Rheinheimera salexigens: one gene and its partner. The protein of the gene in region 2 binds, or shares a complex with, the protein of the main gene of each other region. Links are inferred from orthologs where the notes say so. Each region holds a gene or a part of one and is shown on either strand. Other genes may lie near its edges.

The links.
Region 1: the proteins of dsbC (region 2) and BI198_RS15235 are in contact, whole or in part, in a crystal structure (PDB 1JZD), measured with the Escherichia coli proteins. The link is inferred for Rheinheimera salexigens from one-to-one orthologs.

Annotation. Positions count from the first base shown.
Region 1 is NZ_MKEK01000001.1:3,289,299-3,302,135, reverse strand. The notes cover bases 4,599-7,535. They hold BI198_RS15235 (protein-disulfide reductase DsbD), read right to left. Parts: upstream 6,982-7,535; coding sequence 5,215-6,981; downstream 4,599-5,214. Other genes in these bases: BI198_RS15230 (co-chaperone GroES), read left to right, coding at 7,314-7,535; aroQ (type II 3-dehydroquinate dehydratase), read right to left, coding at 4,599-4,974. Outside these bases: BI198_RS15265 (potassium/proton antiporter), read left to right, coding at 1-886; BI198_RS15260 (ferredoxin--NADP reductase), read right to left, coding at 894-1,634; prmA (50S ribosomal protein L11 methyltransferase), read right to left, coding at 1,680-2,564; accC (acetyl-CoA carboxylase biotin carboxylase subunit), read right to left, coding at 2,670-4,013; accB (acetyl-CoA carboxylase biotin carboxyl carrier protein), read right to left, coding at 4,030-4,482; more of aroQ, read right to left, coding at 4,507-4,598; more of BI198_RS15230, read left to right, coding at 7,536-7,604; groL (chaperonin GroEL), read left to right, coding at 7,664-9,307; BI198_RS15220 (DUF3016 domain-containing protein), read left to right, coding at 9,581-10,123; BI198_RS15215 (prephenate dehydrogenase), read right to left, coding at 10,166-10,477; BI198_RS15210 (MerC domain-containing protein), read left to right, coding at 10,634-11,053; BI198_RS15205 (glycerophosphodiester phosphodiesterase), read right to left, coding at 11,080-11,790; asd (archaetidylserine decarboxylase), read right to left, coding at 11,792-12,837. UniProt on the Escherichia coli protein: Required to facilitate the formation of correct disulfide bonds in some periplasmic proteins and for the assembly of the periplasmic c-type cytochromes.
Region 2 is NZ_MKEK01000001.1:1,198,594-1,203,610, reverse strand. Bases 1,387-4,270 are described here. They hold dsbC (bifunctional protein-disulfide isomerase/oxidoreductase DsbC), read right to left. Parts: upstream 3,248-4,270; coding sequence 2,525-3,247; downstream 1,387-2,524. Other genes in these bases: xerD (site-specific tyrosine recombinase XerD), read right to left, coding at 3,342-4,270; recJ (single-stranded-DNA-specific exonuclease RecJ), read right to left, coding at 1,387-2,474. In the rest of the region: more of recJ, read right to left, coding at 732-1,386; more of xerD, read right to left, coding at 4,271-4,274; flavodoxin FldB, read left to right, coding at 4,415-4,933; BI198_RS05520 (tRNA1(Val) (adenine(37)-N6)-methyltransferase), read right to left, coding at 4,928-5,017. UniProt on the Escherichia coli protein: Acts as a disulfide isomerase, interacting with incorrectly folded proteins to correct non-native disulfide bonds.

The DNA of each region.
Region 1 (12,837 bases), 2.1 Mb from region 2 along the record:
ATTAGGTTTACTGATTAACCCATCATCATTATTAGACGTGTGGTTTGAAGGTTTAATTATTGCCTTGGTATTAACCTTTATCGCCAGACCATTAGCGGTAATCCCTTTCTTAGCGTTATTTGGTTTTAATCGTCGTGAAATCACCTTAGTGTCTTGGGTTGGTTTGCGAGGATCAGTACCGATTATTTTAGCCATATTCCCGTTGATTTTTGAGTTGCCTGGAGCCGCGCTAATTTTTAATGTGGTATTTTTTGTGGTGTTAATTTCCGCCACCGTGCAGGGCTCTACCTTACCTTGGGTAGCAAGAAAGCTAAAATTAACTGTACCACCACCCGCTACGCCTGCAGCTACGTTAGAAATTACCGCCTTAGGCAAAGTAGATGCAGATATTGTTGAATATACTTTAGGTGCTACGTCAAGAGCCGTGGGGCGTCGCTTATCACAAATGGCGCTACCCGATACTACCGTGGTTGCCATGATTACTCGCAATGAATCCGTTATCACTCCACGCGGCTCAACGCTGCTCTGTGCCGAGGATCATTTATTTATAGTTTTAAAGCCCGGCACCCGTAGCTTTGTTGACTGTGTATTTTCGGCAACTATCGATGATGATGAAAGCAATGAATTACCTGCGCGCGAGCTTACGATTAAAGGTAATACCAAAGTCGCTGACTTAGAGCATGCCTATGGTATTAAACTTGCGGCTGACGATGACGATAGTTTAGAACAAGTATTGAAAAAAGCCTTAAACTCAGCACCAGAGATTGATGCTGTAGTCGAGTTTGGCGATATACAATTAATTGTGCGAGAAATGGTCGGACATCGCATTATTACCGTAGGCGTTGTACTAGTAATCGATGACGATGACGACAGCACTGATGGTTAGAAAAGCATTACCAATATTGCTCAACGGTAATATTACCCGGGGTGCGGCGCAAGTTTTTTACTAAACCCATGCTTTCAAGTTGGGCGCGGGTATCGGTAATCATAGCGGGGTTACCACAGATCATTACTTGAGATTGGGTGTCTAACTTCTGGTTACAGGCGCGTTGTAATTCGCCGCTACTAATCAGTTCTGGTAAGCGTTTATTCAGTGCGCCGCTATGCGCTTCACGGGTAACTATGGCTTGATAGTGTAACTTGCCTGGATACTGCAATTGCTGTTGCTCAATAAAGTCGCGATAGACTAAGTCGGCGCTAGTGCGCACACTGTGCACAAGTATGACATGGTCAAAGCGCTGCCAAAGTTGTGTAGTGCCTAGCATGGATAAATAGGGGCCAATGCCGGTACCACTAGAAATTAACCATAAATTATCGCCATCAGGCACTTCATCTAAAGTGAAAAAACCTGAAGCTGGCTGACTCAGTTGCAGCTTGTCACCCATTTTTAACTGTTGTAAAAGCGGCGATAATAAGCCATCGGCAACAGTACTAATTAAAAACTCTTGATCCTCAGCGCCCGGACTATTCACTAGCGAATAAGCACGTTGCTTACGGCCATCGGCCGTCTCTATTGCTAAACGCACAAACTGGCCTGCGGTAAAGTCAAAGCCAGCTGTTTTTAGCTTTACACTAAATAAGTTAGCATGCCAGTGTTTATTCTCTGTAACCGTAGCGTCCAACCACTTTGCCATAATAACGCCTCCAAATTGCTCAAATTACTAGTAACACTTAGCCTATCATAGTTCCACTTTTCGCGCGGTCAATCGAACCCATTCTTCTTGCTCGACTATTGGATCAAAGGTAAATTCGTCGGCATAGGCCGCCATAACAACGTGGGCTTGGCTAGTTAAGATCCCAGATAATGCTAATAAACCACCTGGCTTAACGTAAGCACTAATAATATTTTTTAAATCTGCCAATGGGCCAGCTAAAATATTGGCAACGACGACATCAGCTTCAAGCTTGGGTTGATCTTTAGGTAAGTACAGTTCAATTTGGCCTGCAACATTATTGCGCTCAGCATTTTTGCCACTGGCTTCTATAGCCTGCGGGTCTATGTCGATACCCACGACCCGTTTTGCACCTAGTTTAAGGGCTGCAATACCTAGAATGCCTGAGCCACAGCCAAAATCGACCACGGTTTGATCAGGTTGGATCACTTGATCTAACCATTGCATGCATAGGGCAGTAGTGGGGTGGGTACCAGTACCAAACGCAAGGCCAGGGTCTAGCATCACATTAACGGCGGTGGGATCTGGAATATCACGCCAGCTAGGGCATACCCATAACCGCTCGCCAAATTTAATCGGATGAAAATTATCCATCCACTCGCGTTCCCAGTCTTTATCTTCTAATTGCTCAAGTTTGTATTCTAGGCCATGTTTAAAAAAGGATACATTTTGCAATTGGCTAATAACCTCAGCCATTGGGTGTTCAGCGTCAAATAAGCCCACGACTATGGTGTTGGTCCAATAGATAACTTCGCCCGGCATAGGCTCGTATATGGGCGTGTCGTGCGCGTCTAAAAAGCTTACGGCTTGAGCACCCCAGCCCATTAGCATATCGCTAACTTGTTCGGCTTTTAGTTCAGTGGTGTTAACGCGCAGTTGGATCCAAGGCATAATTCGTCTCGTAGCTAATTTTATTTTGGCTATTATAACAAAAAGGCCGCTATTGCGGCCTTTAATCTGTGAGTAAACTCAGAGTTTAACAAAGTGATTAAAACACTAGGCTATACCAAGTTTTTTCTCTAGGTAGTGAATGTTAGTGCCACCCTGACGGAAGCCGCTATCATTCATAATGATTTTATGTAAATCAATGTTGGTTTTAATACCTTCAATTAATAACTCATCTAACGCATTACGCATCCGCGCTAAGGCGATATCACGACTTTCGCCATACGTTATTAATTTACCGACCATGGAATCGTAATTTGGCGGCACAGTATAATTTGAATAAATATGCGAATCCCAACGAATACCGTTACCACCTGGCGGGTGGAAGCGGGTAATAGTGCCGGGTGATGGCATAAAGGTTTTAGCATCTTCAGCATTGATACGACATTCAATGGCATGGCCACGAATAACAATATCTTCTTGCTTAAGCGTCAGCGGCATACCAGATGCGATACGCAGTTGCTCTTTGATTAAATCGATACCGGTGATCATTTCAGTAATAGTGTGTTCTACCTGAATTCGGGTGTTCATCTCGATAAAGAAAAACTCACCGTTTTCAAATAAAAACTCAAAAGTACCCGCACCGCGATAATTCATCACTTTACAAGCAGCAACACAACGATCACCAATAAATTTACGTAATTCTTCAGTGATACCTGGTGCAGGAGCTTCTTCTACCACTTTTTGGTGGCGACGTTGCATCGAGCAATCACGCTCACCTAAATGAATAGCATTGCCTTGGCCATCGGCTAAGATTTGGATTTCAACATGGCGAGGATTCTCTAAAAACTTCTCCATATAGACCATGTCGTTACCAAAAGCAGCTTTAGCTTCAGCTTTAGTCATTTCGATTGAAGTAACTAACTCTTCTTCGCTACGCACCACACGCATACCACGACCACCGCCGCCGCCAGAGGCTTTAACGATAACCGGATAACCAATGCGCTTAGCAATAGTTTTATTGGTGTCTGCATCGTCACCCAGCGCGCCGTCTGAACCCGGTACACAAGGTACACCGGCTTTTTTCATCGCTTCAATGGCAGCAACTTTATCACCCATAGTGCGAATAGATTCCGCCGTAGGTCCGATAAAGATAAGGCCACTTTCTTCAACTTGCTGAGCAAAGTCGGCCCGCTCAGCTAAAAAACCATAACCTGGGTGAATAGCTTGCGCATTGGTTACTTCAGCTGCGGCAATTAATGCCGGAATATTTAAATAGCTTAATGGCGACGGTCCAGGACCAATACAAATGGTTTCGTCGGCCAGTAAAACGTGCTTTAAGTTGCGATCCACTGTTGAGTGTACCGCTACCGTTTTTATGCCAAGCTCTTTGCAAGCGCGTAATATACGCAATGCAATTTCGCCACGGTTGGCAATCAGTACTTTTTCTAGCATCAGTCTGCCTTTTGCGTTAGCCGATGACAAAGAGAGGTTGATCAAATTCAACCGGCTCACCGTTTTCAAGTAAAATTTCTTTAACCACTCCGGCTTTATCAGATTGGATTTGGTTCATCATTTTCATGGCTTCTACGATACATAAGGTATCGCCAACATTAACAGTTTGGCCGACTTCAACGAAAGATTTGGCCGTTGGAGAAGAGGCGCGATAGAAAGAACCGACCATAGGTGATTTAACAGTATGGCCACTAATCACTTTTGGCGCTTCTGGCGCAGCTGCGACTGGAGGCGCGACCGCTAACGGGTGCTGTTGTTGTTGCATTGGCATACTGTATTGCATTGGAGCATGCTGTGCTGGACCATGACGGCTAATACGTACCGATTCTTCACCTTCAGTGATTTCAAGCTCAGTAATACCAGATTCTTCTAGTAGCTCGATTAGTTTTTTTATCTTTCTAATATCCATTTCTTATGCCTGATTTAGTTATGACTATTTGGTTGTGTTTAATAGTGATACTGCTGCGTCAAGTGCATAGTGATAACCCTTGGCCCCGAGGCCGCAAATTACACCTTTAGCAATATCAGATAAATATGAATGCCGACGAAAGCTTTCCCGGGCATGCACGTTTGATATATGAATCTCAATAAAAGGTACTGCAACAGCAAGCAAAGCGTCGCGAAGCGCAATGCTAGTATGAGTAAAAGCGCCAGGATTAAACAGAATGAAATCCTGTTGACCTAAGCTTTGCTGAATAGCAGTAACTAATTCATGCTCTGCATTTGACTGCAGATGTGTCAGTTCGACACTTAGCACGTTCGCCCGTTCCGTCAGGTCGTTGATAATTTCTGTTAAGGTTGCACTGCCATATACTGCGGGTTCACGAACACCCAGCATATTTAAATTTGGTCCATTTAGAACTAACACGTTATATTTTGGTGCCGTCGATTTTGCTGACATAGCTGCGATTTTCCCGCTTATTATTTTTCGGCATTATTTTGCCAAAGCTTGGTTGTAATTGCATCTGTTGTCAATTCAGTTAGCTTTTCTGTTATCAAAAGTGACCGCGAACCGCACAGTTAGCTTAACAATAGCGCCTTATTATAGTGAAATCGTGACAAATGGCAGCAAAATACTGGTCTTATCAGACAGAATGGCTGAAGAAGAGAGCGGCGTTTAGGGTGAAACGCCGCCTAAAGTTTAGTTTTGTATTTGCTGTAAGTGGCTTGCGAACTCGCCTGCAGCCATAAAGCCGGTTACCCGAGCTTGGCTAAGCTCTTGTTCATTTGGGGTAAAAAACAAAATAGTCGGTAAGCCTAAAACGTTAAATTTATCTAATATCGCCTGATCTTTGCGGCTCATTTTGGTGACATCGACTTTAATAAGCTGCATTTTTTCCATTTGGGCTTGCACCACAGGTTTAGAAAAAGTTAAGTGTTCAAACTCTTTACAGGCAATACACCAGTCAGCATATAAATCGACCATGCTGTAGCGACCATCAGCTTGCTGTAGCTGCTGCTGTAACTCTTCTAAGGTCGCAACGGTGATAAACTCAGTGCTTGATTGGCTGGTTGCGTTCGCTGTTGGTGCGGCTGTTGGCCACCAATATTGGATGTTTAACCATAAGCTAGCAATAAGTAAACCTTGGCCTAGTATCAATAACACCGCTTTGGCATTGCTACTGGTTAAGTTAAACATGACCCGATATAAATAAATCAAAAAGGCCAGAATTAATACCGTTCCGGCAATCAGCACATAGCTAAAGGGTAACATCCGCTCTAATAATACCAACGGCACGGCTAGCAGTAAAAAACCAAAGCCTGTTTTTACCGCATTCATCCACTGGCCTGCTTTAGGTAACCATTTTCCGCCCGAGCTGCCTAACAATAAAAGTGGCAAGCCCATACCTAAACTTAAGATATACAAGGTAATGGCACCAAGCCAAAGATCGCCACTTTGCGCCACATAGAGTAAGGCTGCAGATAGGGGGGCGGTAGTACAAGGAGAGGCAATAAGGCCGGATAAAGCGCCCATAACAAAAGCACCTTTTAACGAGCCACCTTGTTGCTTGTTACTCACCTTACTAATTTTTTCTTGCCAGCTAGCCGGTAAAGTGAGGTTAAATACGCCAAACATGGAAAGGGCCAGTAAGACAAAGATGATGCTAGCAACGATAAGAACAGCAGGGTGCTGCATATAGCCTTGAAACTTAACGCCTAAGCTGGCAACGACTAAGCCTAAGGCGGAATATGTAATCGCCATACCTTGGACATAAGAGAACGATAAACTAAAGGCGCGTTTATTAGATAACTGCTTGCCTTGACCGACAATAATGCTGGTTAAAATGGGGTACATTGGGAATACGCAAGGGGTAAAAGCTAAGCCTAAGCCAAGTAAGAAAAAGCCAAACAAGGTGGCTAAGCTAGCACCATCACTCAGTTTGTTAGCCAAAGTATTTTGGCTAGAAATAGGCGTTTGCTTAGAATCACTCGCTAATCCTGCATTGGCAGTAGCATTATCTTTGTTTATAACAGTTGAAATAGGCAGTTCTTTAGTTACCGGCGGATAGCATAAACCGGCTTCAGCACAACCTTGATATTGAATTTTAAATACCGCATCTTCACTGATATCAGCTAATGGAATGCGTAAAATTAATTGATGAAAGTAGACATCTGTGATGCCAAAGTATTCATCTTCAATCTGCATGCTGGCCGGGTAAGTAGGATGAGAAAAACTTACTGCAATGCCACCTAGCTTTATTTTGTCTTTGTATAAGTAATAACCGTCGGCAATGGTCCAGCTGACAATAAGTTGCTCATCTTGCTGGTTAAAATCAAATTCAAATGCTTGCTCAACCGGTAAAAAAGTGGGTTGAGTATTCAGCAAACTATCTAATACAGAACTATTACTCTGGGCTTGTAATAATCCGCACCAGAGAATTAACGGCAGTAAAAACAGCTTATACATTGCTTACAGCTTCCTATTCATCTTTGAGGGTCAGCAGCATAGACCTGCTATAGCCTAAAACTATTTCAAATAATCGAATTTCATATAACGAATTTCAATTTATTTAATGTCCGAGTAGCGGATTTCAGTCTATCAGGCTTTATCCAAGGTTTTTAGCTTATTTATCAGAACAGGATAAAGCAGTTAAAAACTGGGTTAAACAATTTTTTAAACTTAAGCCTTGGGTTTTATCTTCCGTCACCCCATATAGTGAGCAGACAATTTACACCTGAGTTAAACAATCATGTTTAGCAAAGGTGTCATACAACCGAAACCGCTTTAGGAGATAGAGCATGAATATTCGTCCATTACATGACCGTGTCATTATTAAACGTTTAGAAGCTGAAACCACATCAGCTGGTGGCATTGTTCTTACAGGCGCTTCAGCAGAAAAATCAACTCGTGGTGAAGTCGTTGCTGTAGGCAATGGCCGTGTGTTAGATAACGGTGATGTAAAAGCATTAGATGTAAAAGTAGGTGACAAAGTGTTGTTCGGTAACTACGTAGAGCGCACCGAGAAAATTGAAGGTCAAGAGTATGTAATCACTAAAGAAGACAATATCTTAGGTGTTATTTTAGACTAATTATTTCAATGTGTTTTTATATTAATACTACATTGACTACTTTATAAGGATTAGAAAACATGGCAGCAAAAGACGTACGTTTTGGTGATGACGCTCGCAATAAAATGCTTAAAGGCGTAAACATTTTAGCAAACGCAGTACGAGTTACTTTAGGCCCTAAGGGTCGTAACGTGATTTTAGATAAATCTTTTGGCGCGCCAATGATCACCAAAGATGGTGTTTCAGTGGCAAAAGAAATAGAGCTAGAAGACAAGTTTGAAAACATGGGCGCGCAAATGGTGAAAGAGGTTGCCTCTAAAGCCAATGATGAAGCCGGTGACGGTACTACTACAGCCACTGTATTAGCGCAAAATATTATTGCTGAAGGCGTTAAAGCCGTTGCAGCAGGTATGAATCCAATGGATTTAAAGCGCGGTATCGATAAAGCTGTTATCGCAGCAGTAGAAGGTTTAAAAGCCTTATCTCAGCCTTGTGCCGACAGCAAAGCTATTGCCCAAGTGGGTACTATCTCGGCTAACTCTGATGAAGAGATTGGTAATATTATTGCCGAAGCCATGGATAAAGTGGGTAAAGAAGGCGTAATTACTGTTGAAGAAGGCCAAGGTTTAGCGAATGAGCTAGATGTGGTTGAAGGTATGCAGTTTGACCGTGGTTATTTATCACCTTACTTCATCACCAACCAAGAAGCTGGCCAAGTAGAATTAGATAGCCCGTATATCTTAGCCATTGATAAGAAAATCTCTAATATTCGCGAATTACTGCCAGTATTAGAAGCAGTGGCTAAATCAGGTAAGCCATTATTTATTATTGCTGAAGACGTTGAAGGCGAAGCCTTAGCCACATTAGTCGTCAACAATATGCGCGGCATCGTTAAAGTATCAGCCGTTAAAGCACCAGGTTTTGGTGACCGTCGTAAAGCCATGCTACAAGACATTGCGACATTAACCGGTGCTACGGTTATTTCTGAAGAAATCGGTATGGAATTAGAAAAAGCCGGTTTAGAAGAATTAGGTACTGCTAAGCGCGTTGTGATCACTAAAGACAACACCACTATTATTGATGGTGCCGGTGAGCAAGAGGCGATTAACGGCCGCGTTAAGCAAATTCGTCAACAAGTTGAAGAAGCCACGTCTGAATATGACAAAGAAAAACTGCAAGAACGTTTAGCTAAATTATCTGGCGGTGTTGCAGTAATCAAAGTTGGCGCCTCAACTGAAATTGAAATGAAAGAGAAAAAAGCCCGCGTTGAAGATGCATTACATGCAACACGTGCTGCAGTTGAAGAAGGCGTAGTACCTGGCGGTGGCGTAGCATTAGTGCGCGTTGCAGCTAGCTTAGTTGACTTAAAAGGTGCTAACGAAGACCAAACCCACGGTATCAAAATTGCCCTACGTGCCATGGAATCACCACTGCGTCAAATCGTAGAAAACGCAGGTGAAGAAGGTTCTGTTGTTATCAACAAAGTTAAAGAAGGCACAGGTAACTACGGTTACAACGCGGCAACTGACGTGTATGGCGATATGCTAGAGATGGGTATTCTTGACCCAACTAAAGTTACTCGTTCTGCACTGCAATTTGCAGCCTCTATCGGTTCATTAATGATCACTACTGAAGCGATGATCACTGATAAGCCAGCGCCAGAATCATCAGGTGGCGGCATGCCTGATATGGGCGGTATGGGTGGCATGGGCGGCATGATGTAAGCCTCCCACTTAACACATAAAAAGCACCGATTTTTCGGTGCTTTTTTTATGGCTAAATACCGCTTAACAACTATCTACCCACACTTTATTCCAGCATATTGCTACAAATTTAAACAGTTTAGCCTGATCTCTATCCTAGAATAAGGATAGAGTGGCTGACACGCGCTTTAAAACAAAGCTGAACTGTTAGTAGTAATTAGTTGTCTAAATAGTAATTTGCTACTTAGCGCTTAACGTAACTAAGTGTAAACTTTTAAGTTAAGGAGAAATAATATGCGTAAATTAGCTTTAATTTGCAGTGTGGTTAGTCTAGCTAGTTTAGCGGGGACAGCTGCTTATGCTGCGCAAGTTGAAGTAAACTGGCAACAGCCAGAGAAGTTTACTGATATTCGTCCGGCTAATGAATCTAAAAATAGGTATCGTGAAAGGGTGCTTAAAATTTTTGACGGTTACTTTGTTGATATGGCAAAAAAGCTGCCGGAGGATTATAGCTGGAAGATTACGGTAACGGATTTGGATTTAGCCGGTGAGATTGATCCTTTTGCAGGAGGGGCGGGCAACGAGTTGCGGGTCGTTAAAGAAATATATTCACCTGCGATAAAATTTAGTCATATTATTCAAAATAACTATGGCGAACAAATTATCAATCAAGAAGAGAAGCTGCGTGATATGGGCTTTATGCATACGTTACGCAGTTATCGAGATAATGATGAGTTTCGCTATGAAAAACAGATGTTAGAGCAATGGTTTAGCCGTGATGTATTGCCCAAAATACAAGCAGCACAAGCGGAACAGCCTAAAATTAGCGATAACTAATACCCACTAGTACCTGCTAAATTAACCGGCTAAACAAGCCGGTTAGCTACTTTTAATTGCTAGACGGAAATCAGCTAAGGTTTTATGCAGTAACTTTAATTGCTTTACCACACGCTCTAAAGTAGCAGTATTAAACTGTTGGTTTAAACGCATTGCTGAAACTTGCTCAGCGGTTTCGGAAAGATAAGGCATAAAGCGATTGCTGGTTGCTTGGAATACACTATTGTCGACAAATATATGCTGATGTTTAGCTTTACCCTGTTGCTGTAATTTATCTAGCACAGCATCAGCGTCAACCGTTTTACGGTACAGCTCTTTTAAGTTGTCATCGAGTTGATTTAATAACGTATCCATTACTACTACCTGTTAATACTACTGCTGAAAACTCGGGATATTATGCCACATTAACCGCTAACCTTCAGCAGACATTAGCGTTGAAATAAAATATTTTCATTGCGCCATTCCCAACCGAATTGATTTGTTATATTATATCGTTTCAACGTTCATAGTGTGAGAGACATTGCCGTGTTAGCCAGTTTTCGTAGCTTATTTGATAAAGTGGGTATTACCATAACCTCGTTATGTGCTATACACTGCATCATGCTGCCTGTGTTATTACCGGTATTGCCTCTGCTTGGCTTAAGCTTTATGCATAACCATGCTTTTGAAAATATCGTGTTATTAACCACAATGGTGTTAGGCTTTATAACGCTATTTATTGGTTTTCATCGTTATCACCGCAAGCTTTATCCATTTTACTCATTGTTTTTGGGTGGGTTTATTTATTGGCAAAAAGCCGCTTGGGGTGCTGAATATGAACATACCATTTTGATAATAGGCGCTATTTTAGTAGTGTTAGCTCATGTAATGAATATGCGCTTATGTAGCCAATGTACTAGCTGTGATGACGATAAAGAAGAACTCTGTTAGTCTGGGTGTAATTTAAAAAATACTACTTACTTATTTTCGTTTAATACCAATACTAACTGGCGGCTTCTGGCTGGATAGTTAGTAAAAATGCCATCCACACCATACTGCCGTAACCGCGCTATATCGTCTGCTTGATCAACCGTATACACATACACTTTTAAATTACGTGCTTTGGCATCAGCTACAAAATCTGCATTAATAAAACTAACATCACAATTAACGGCATAGGCATTTAGCGCGCTAGCAAACGCAGCATAGTGCAGTGGTAAGCTGGCAGTAAGGGCAGCCAATTTAATATCTGGTCGCTGCACGGCTAACTCAGCCAATAAATGATGATTAAATGATGACACCAGTAGCCGACTACAATCAAATTGTAATTGCAGCTCGGCACGCGCTAATAGCGCTACTAAAGCGGCTACGGTATCGGCACCTTTTAACTCTATGTTTAACCACAGCGTGGTGGGATGCAGTAGTTGTAGCACTTGCCACAGCGTAGGGATGGTTTGACCTTGGCCAGCATCAAGTTGTTGCAATTGCGCTAGGCTGTACTGATAAATGCTACCCTTACCGTTAGTGGTGCGGGCAAGATGGTGATCATGGATCACGATAAGCTCACCGTCGACGGCAAAGATATCTATTTCAATACCATCGGCGGCTTGTTGAATGGCTTGTTCGATAGCCAGCAGCGTGTTTTCAGGAAACTCGCCGCTGGCACCACGATGGGCAATAATTTGCATGTTAGCTTTGGTCTGAACTGTTTTTCGAACTGGTGTTAGAGCTGCTCTTAGAGCCTGATACCGATTCAGTCTCAGCGCTATTATCTACACTCTCTGTACTATTTGACTCAATCTCTGAGTTATTAACTGAACTAGTATCTGAGCTCTTTACATAGTTAGTCTCTGAAGCCATCTCTGAGCTAGTATCCGTGTTGTGCACGGTTACTTTTTTCGAAGCAAAAGGTGCGCCCATACGGGTTACGCTGCCTGCTTCTTGCTCAGGTAAAAACTGGAGCTTGTCTGCAGCAAAAGCCAGTACTACGGTAGAGCCTAGCTTAAAGCGACCCATTTCTTCGCCTTTTTCTAACTTAATAGCTGTTTTGCCATGGGCTGGATAGGTCCAACGGAAAATATGCTTTCCTGCCGGTGGTGTAACAGTACCGGCCCAAATTGTTTCAATGCTGGCGACGATGGTTGCTCCCACTAGCACTAGAGCCATAGGGCCTAGCTCAGTATCGAAAATAGTAACCACTCGCTCATTACGGGCAAATAAGTCTGGTACGTTAGCCGCTGTTAAAGGGTTAACCGAAAATAGATCGCCTGGAATATAAATCATCTGGCGTAAAGTACCGGCAACCGGCATATGGATGCGGTGATAATCTTTAGGTGCTAAATAAATAGTGGCAAAGTCGCCGCCGGCAAAGGGTAGAGCGTCATGGCTATCGCCGCCGAGTAAGCTTTGCAAAGTATAATTATGGTTTTTAGCTTGTACTAATTGGCCATCTATAATCGGGCCAAGCTGGCTAATACAACCATCAACTGGATGAGCAATAATAGCTTCATCTGTAGCTAAAGGTCGAATACCGTCTTTTAAAGGTCGAGTAAAAAACTCATTAAAGCTGGCATAATCTTTGGCCTGCTCAAACTTGGCTTCTTGCATATTGATGTTATAAGCGCTAATAAAGCGATTAATTAAAAAATGACTAAACCAGCCTAATTTTGCTGCGGCTAATTTACCAATTAACCGTGACACTAAATGCTTAGGCAGCAAATATTGCAAAGAAATTT
Region 2 (5,017 bases):
ACGCAGCCAGCCATAAGCATATTCGCCGGTAAATTTAATGGTGCAGCCTTTCACTCCCGCCACATCACCATCTGTGACTTCATAAATTTCTGGTTTGAAGCCTTTCTCATCACCCCAGCGTAAATACATCCGCATAATAATACTGGCCCAATCTTGCGCTTCAGTACCACCAGAGCCTGACTGAATATCTAAATAGCAGTTGTTTACGTCATGCTCACCTGAAAACATTCTACGAAATTCAAGCGCCGCTAATTGTTGTTCTAGATCGGCTAATTCTGCTTTAGCTTCTACAAAAGTGTCTTCATCTTGCTCTTCTATTGCCAGTTCTAGCAAACCAGCAACGTCTTCTAAACCTGAATCTAACTTATCAATGGTCTCAACTATTTGGGCTAAGGTTGAACGCTCTTTACCTAAAGCTTGGGCTTTATCGGGAGTATTCCATACTGCAGGATCTTCTAATTCCCGGGTAACTTCTTCTAAGCGTTCTTTTCTGCCGTCATAGTCAAAGATACCCCCGAAGGACATGGGTACGTTCTGTAAGATCTTTGATGCTGTTATTTACCGGATTCACTTCAAACATGCGCTAATTGTAACCTTGTAAGCAAGACTAAAAAATAAGCAGCAATTGTAGCAAAATTATTGCCGGCAGTGCAGCCATCTATTCAGCTATTTTCACTTGGTATTAGCCAGATATTCGCTATTTTTGCGCCAACTGCAGTTTTATTAGCCGCTTAATCCGTTACCGCGTCCATATGCCGAACAATTAACTGTAAATTTTGCCGGTCGCGAAATTCATTAATATCTAACTGATAAGCTAATTTCACTTTGTTGATATTAATATTTGGCCAAGCTTTATTGTCAGCATTAAACCAAATAGCATCTACTAGCTTGCCATCAGCGGTTTGTAGCATCATTTTTAAATGCCGATCGGCTAACATTTTTTGCGACATTAAATTAAATTCACCATCAAATACCGGCTCAGGAAAGCTTTGTCCCCAAGGTCCTGCATCTTGCAGCATTTGGGCAAAGTTAAGCTCAAAACAATTTGCGCTTAATTCTCCATCGCTATAAATCACTGCAGTTAATTGCTCAGCGGTTAATAGCTGTTTTGCGGTTAAGTTTAGCGCCAGCTTAAAAGTATCTAATCGATCTGCGTCTATGGTTAAGCCGGCCGCCATAGCATGACCACCAAACTTTTTAATTAAACCTGGGTACTGACTGGAAATTTGCTCCAGTAAATCACGAATATGTAAGCCGGCAATGGACCGCGCCGAGCCTTTTAACTCGCCGTCATCGCCTTGCGCAAAAGCGATAGTTGGCCGGTGAAACTGCTCTTTTATTCGCCCGGCTAAAATACCAATCACGCCTTGATGCCAGTCATGTTGATATAAGCATAAACATTCTGGTAGCTCTGCACCGTCAAAAGATAATTGGGATAAAAAAGCTTGGGCTTCGACTTGCATGCTTTGTTCAATCGCCCGCCGCTCGACATTTAAGCTATCTAATTCAGCTGCATATTGCCGTGCTAACCCGATATCTTGTGTTAGCAAGCAGCTAATACCTATCGACATATCATCTAATCGGCCAGCAGCATTTAACCTGGGTGCTAAAGCAAAGCCAAAATCAGCAGCTGTAAGCTTAGCGGTAGTACGATTAGCCACATCAATTAAGGCTTGAATACCCGGGCGGCATTTACCACTACGAATACGCATTAAACCTTGATGGACTAAAATACGATTATTACTGTCTAATGGCACTACATCGGCTACGGTGCCAAGTGCAACCAAATCAAGTAACTCGGCTAAATTAGGTTCAGCAATATTGTGTTGGCTAAAATACTGTTGCTGACGTAAATGGCTTCGCAGCGCCATTAATACATAAAATGCCACGCCAACACCGGCTAACGCCTTACTGGGAAATTCACAACCTGGCTGGTTAGGATTAACAATGGCATCAGCATCAGGTAATTCAGCGCCAGCAAGGTGGTGATCTGTTACTAACACCTTAACCCCAGCTTTTTTGGCCAACGCTACGCCTTCTAATGCTGAGATACCGTTATCAACAGTAATAATTAGCTCTGCACCTTGGCCAACGGCTAATTCGGCCATTTCTGGAGTTAAACCATAGCCATATTCAAACCGGTTGGGGACTAAATATTCAACAAAGCGAAAACCTAGCGCTTTAAGTCCGGTTAATAATACTGCCGTACTAGTAGCACCGTCGGCATCAAAATCTCCGACAATAACAATTTGTTGCTGAGAAGTTAAAGCTTGCTCAAGTAATTTAACCGCCGCCTCAATGCCTTTTAACGACTGAAAAGGCAACAAACCCGCAGCACTGCGTTGCAGTTCATCTAAGGTTTTGACACCTCGGCTGGCATAAATTCGTTGCAGCACTGGATGCATATTCGCAGCCAACTGCGGCAAGATTGTTGGCAGTTGGCGTTGCATGATCTGACGTTTTACAGCGGTCATTTAGCCTACTCTTGAGTTAGTTATACTGGTATTAGATTTACTAGTGCTCGTTATTCTTGAGCCAATTGCGCCAATAACTGTGGCAAAGGCTGATAACCCGGAATTAAACGGCCACTGGGTAACACTATTGCTGGCGTGCCGGTAATACCAAATGATTCACCCAACTTATATTGCTGCTGAACTGAGTTGGTGCACATTGTGGCGGCTACTTTATCGCCTTTTTTTGCTGCATTCATTGCCGCTTTGCTGTCTTTGCTACACCAGATATGCTGCATTTGTAAAAAGGTTGCTGAGTTCTCGCCACCACGTGGAAAGGCTAAATAACGCACACTAATACCCGCATCGTTATAAGCTTGCATATCGTTATGTAATTTACGGCAATAGCCACAGGTAGGATCGGTAAACACATCTATAACGTATTTTTCGTTTTTAGCTTTATACAAGATACCTTGATCCGTCATAGCCACTAATTGCTGTTTAATAAACGGCTGCATTACGCTGTCATTTACCAACTGACGGTTATTTAAATCATATATTTTGCCGTCAATAAAAAAGTTACCATCCTTCGAGCTGAAAAATAGCCCCCTATCGGTAAATACCTGTAATAAACCGCTTACGGGCGACTCAGAAATCGCTTTAATATTCAGATTCAACAATTTAAATTGCTGCTGTACCTGCTGATACTGTTTTGTTTCAGTTTGAATATTGTCACTACTGGCTGCCGCTGCACTGATAAAACCAAAACCGATTAACGCTAACAATAATTTATGCATGTCTTTTCCTGTACTACTGTTCTGTCGCAGTATTGATACTGCTGCTTTAAATTGCTTTCTAGTCGCAATGCTGTCTAGTGGCAAAGAATGAGAGTTAACCTCGCGGATGATGCTGCTGATGCAAGCTTTGTAACCTTGCTTGAGCCACATGGGTATATATCTGCGTGGTAGATAAATCGCTATGGCCTAACAACATTTGCACAACACGCAAGTCTGCACCATGGTTTAATAAATGGGTCGCAAAAGCATGCCGTAACGTATGGGGCGATAACTCAGTATTAATACCCGCTACCTTTGCATAAAACTTGATACGATGCCAGAACGTTTGCCGTGTCATTTGCTGTGCTCGACTACTGGGGAAAACTACATCCAGTACTTTACCTGCCATTAAAACGGGTCTAATTTCAACTAAGTAGCGACTAAGCCAATGCAAGGCCTCTTCACCCATAGGCACTAAACGTTCTTTATTACCTTTACCGCGCACTCTTATTAAGCCATGTTGTAAATTAAGCTGCTGCATACTTAGCGTCGTAAGCTCTGATACCCGTAAACCACTGGCATATAAAATTTCTAGCATGGCTTTATCACGAAACTGAATTGTATCGCTAATATCTGGCGTATTCAGCAATCGCTCAACATCTTGCTCAGATAAACTTTTCGGTAAGCTGCGACCAATTTTCGGGTTGAGCATTTGCGCCAGCGGATTATCGGCTATGCGCTGCTGTTGATGCAAAAAAGCATAAAACTGGCGCAGGCTACTGAGTGCTCTTGACGTACTGCGAGGACTAAACTGTAAATCGACCCGCTGGGCTAAATATTGATTTAATAATGAGCTATCAACCTGGTTTAATAACACCTGTTGCGGCCTTAAAAAAATAGCAAACTTGGTTAAGTCGGTACCGTACGCACTTAGCGTATGCTGACTTAGGCCTTTTTCTAAAAATAGATGCTGTAAAAATTCGGCAATAACGGCGGAATCTTCTGGCTGTGGCTTCAGTTGTTTGCTTTTCGCGGGGGCTGTTTTCATTACACTATGTTACCTCAAGCGGTGCACGGCGCAAAGTCGGGATTTTGCCTGGTCTCGGCTTCTGCTACACTAGCCCCAATTTATGCTTTTTAGCTATCTTTAACTTATTTTAATTAATTATGCCCGTTGGTGAAAACAGAATGAAAATCGGTTTGTTTTATGGCTCAACCACCTGCTATACCGAAATAGTAGCAGAGAAAATTCAGGCGCTAATTGGTGCAGACCATGTTGAGCTGTGCAATATAAAGCATGTACCTTTTACTAAAATGGCCGAGTATGACATTTTAATTTTAGGTTTATCGACTTGGGATTTCGGTGAAATTCAAGAAGATTGGGAAGCGCATTGGCCAGAGATTAAAGATATTGATCTTACTGATAAAATTATTGCCATTTATGGCATGGGCGATCAAGTCGGTTATGCTGAATGGTTTATAGATGCAGTAGGCATGCTGCATGATGAAATAGCACCGCAAACCACCAAGCGGATTGGCTTTTGGCCTACAGCTGACTATGACTTTATTGCGTCTAAAGCAGTAACCGATGACGGCGAATGGTTTTATGGTTTAGCGCTAGATGAAGACAATCAATATGATCTTACTGATCAGAGGCTAAATGATTGGATAAATCAAATTTTAGAAGAGATCACTCAAGTATTATAACGAGCTAGGGAACTTCAAATAAAAATCACCTAGTAGTTGCTGATATTGCGCCGTGTAGCTGCCATCAGGGTTGTGGATCAGTAA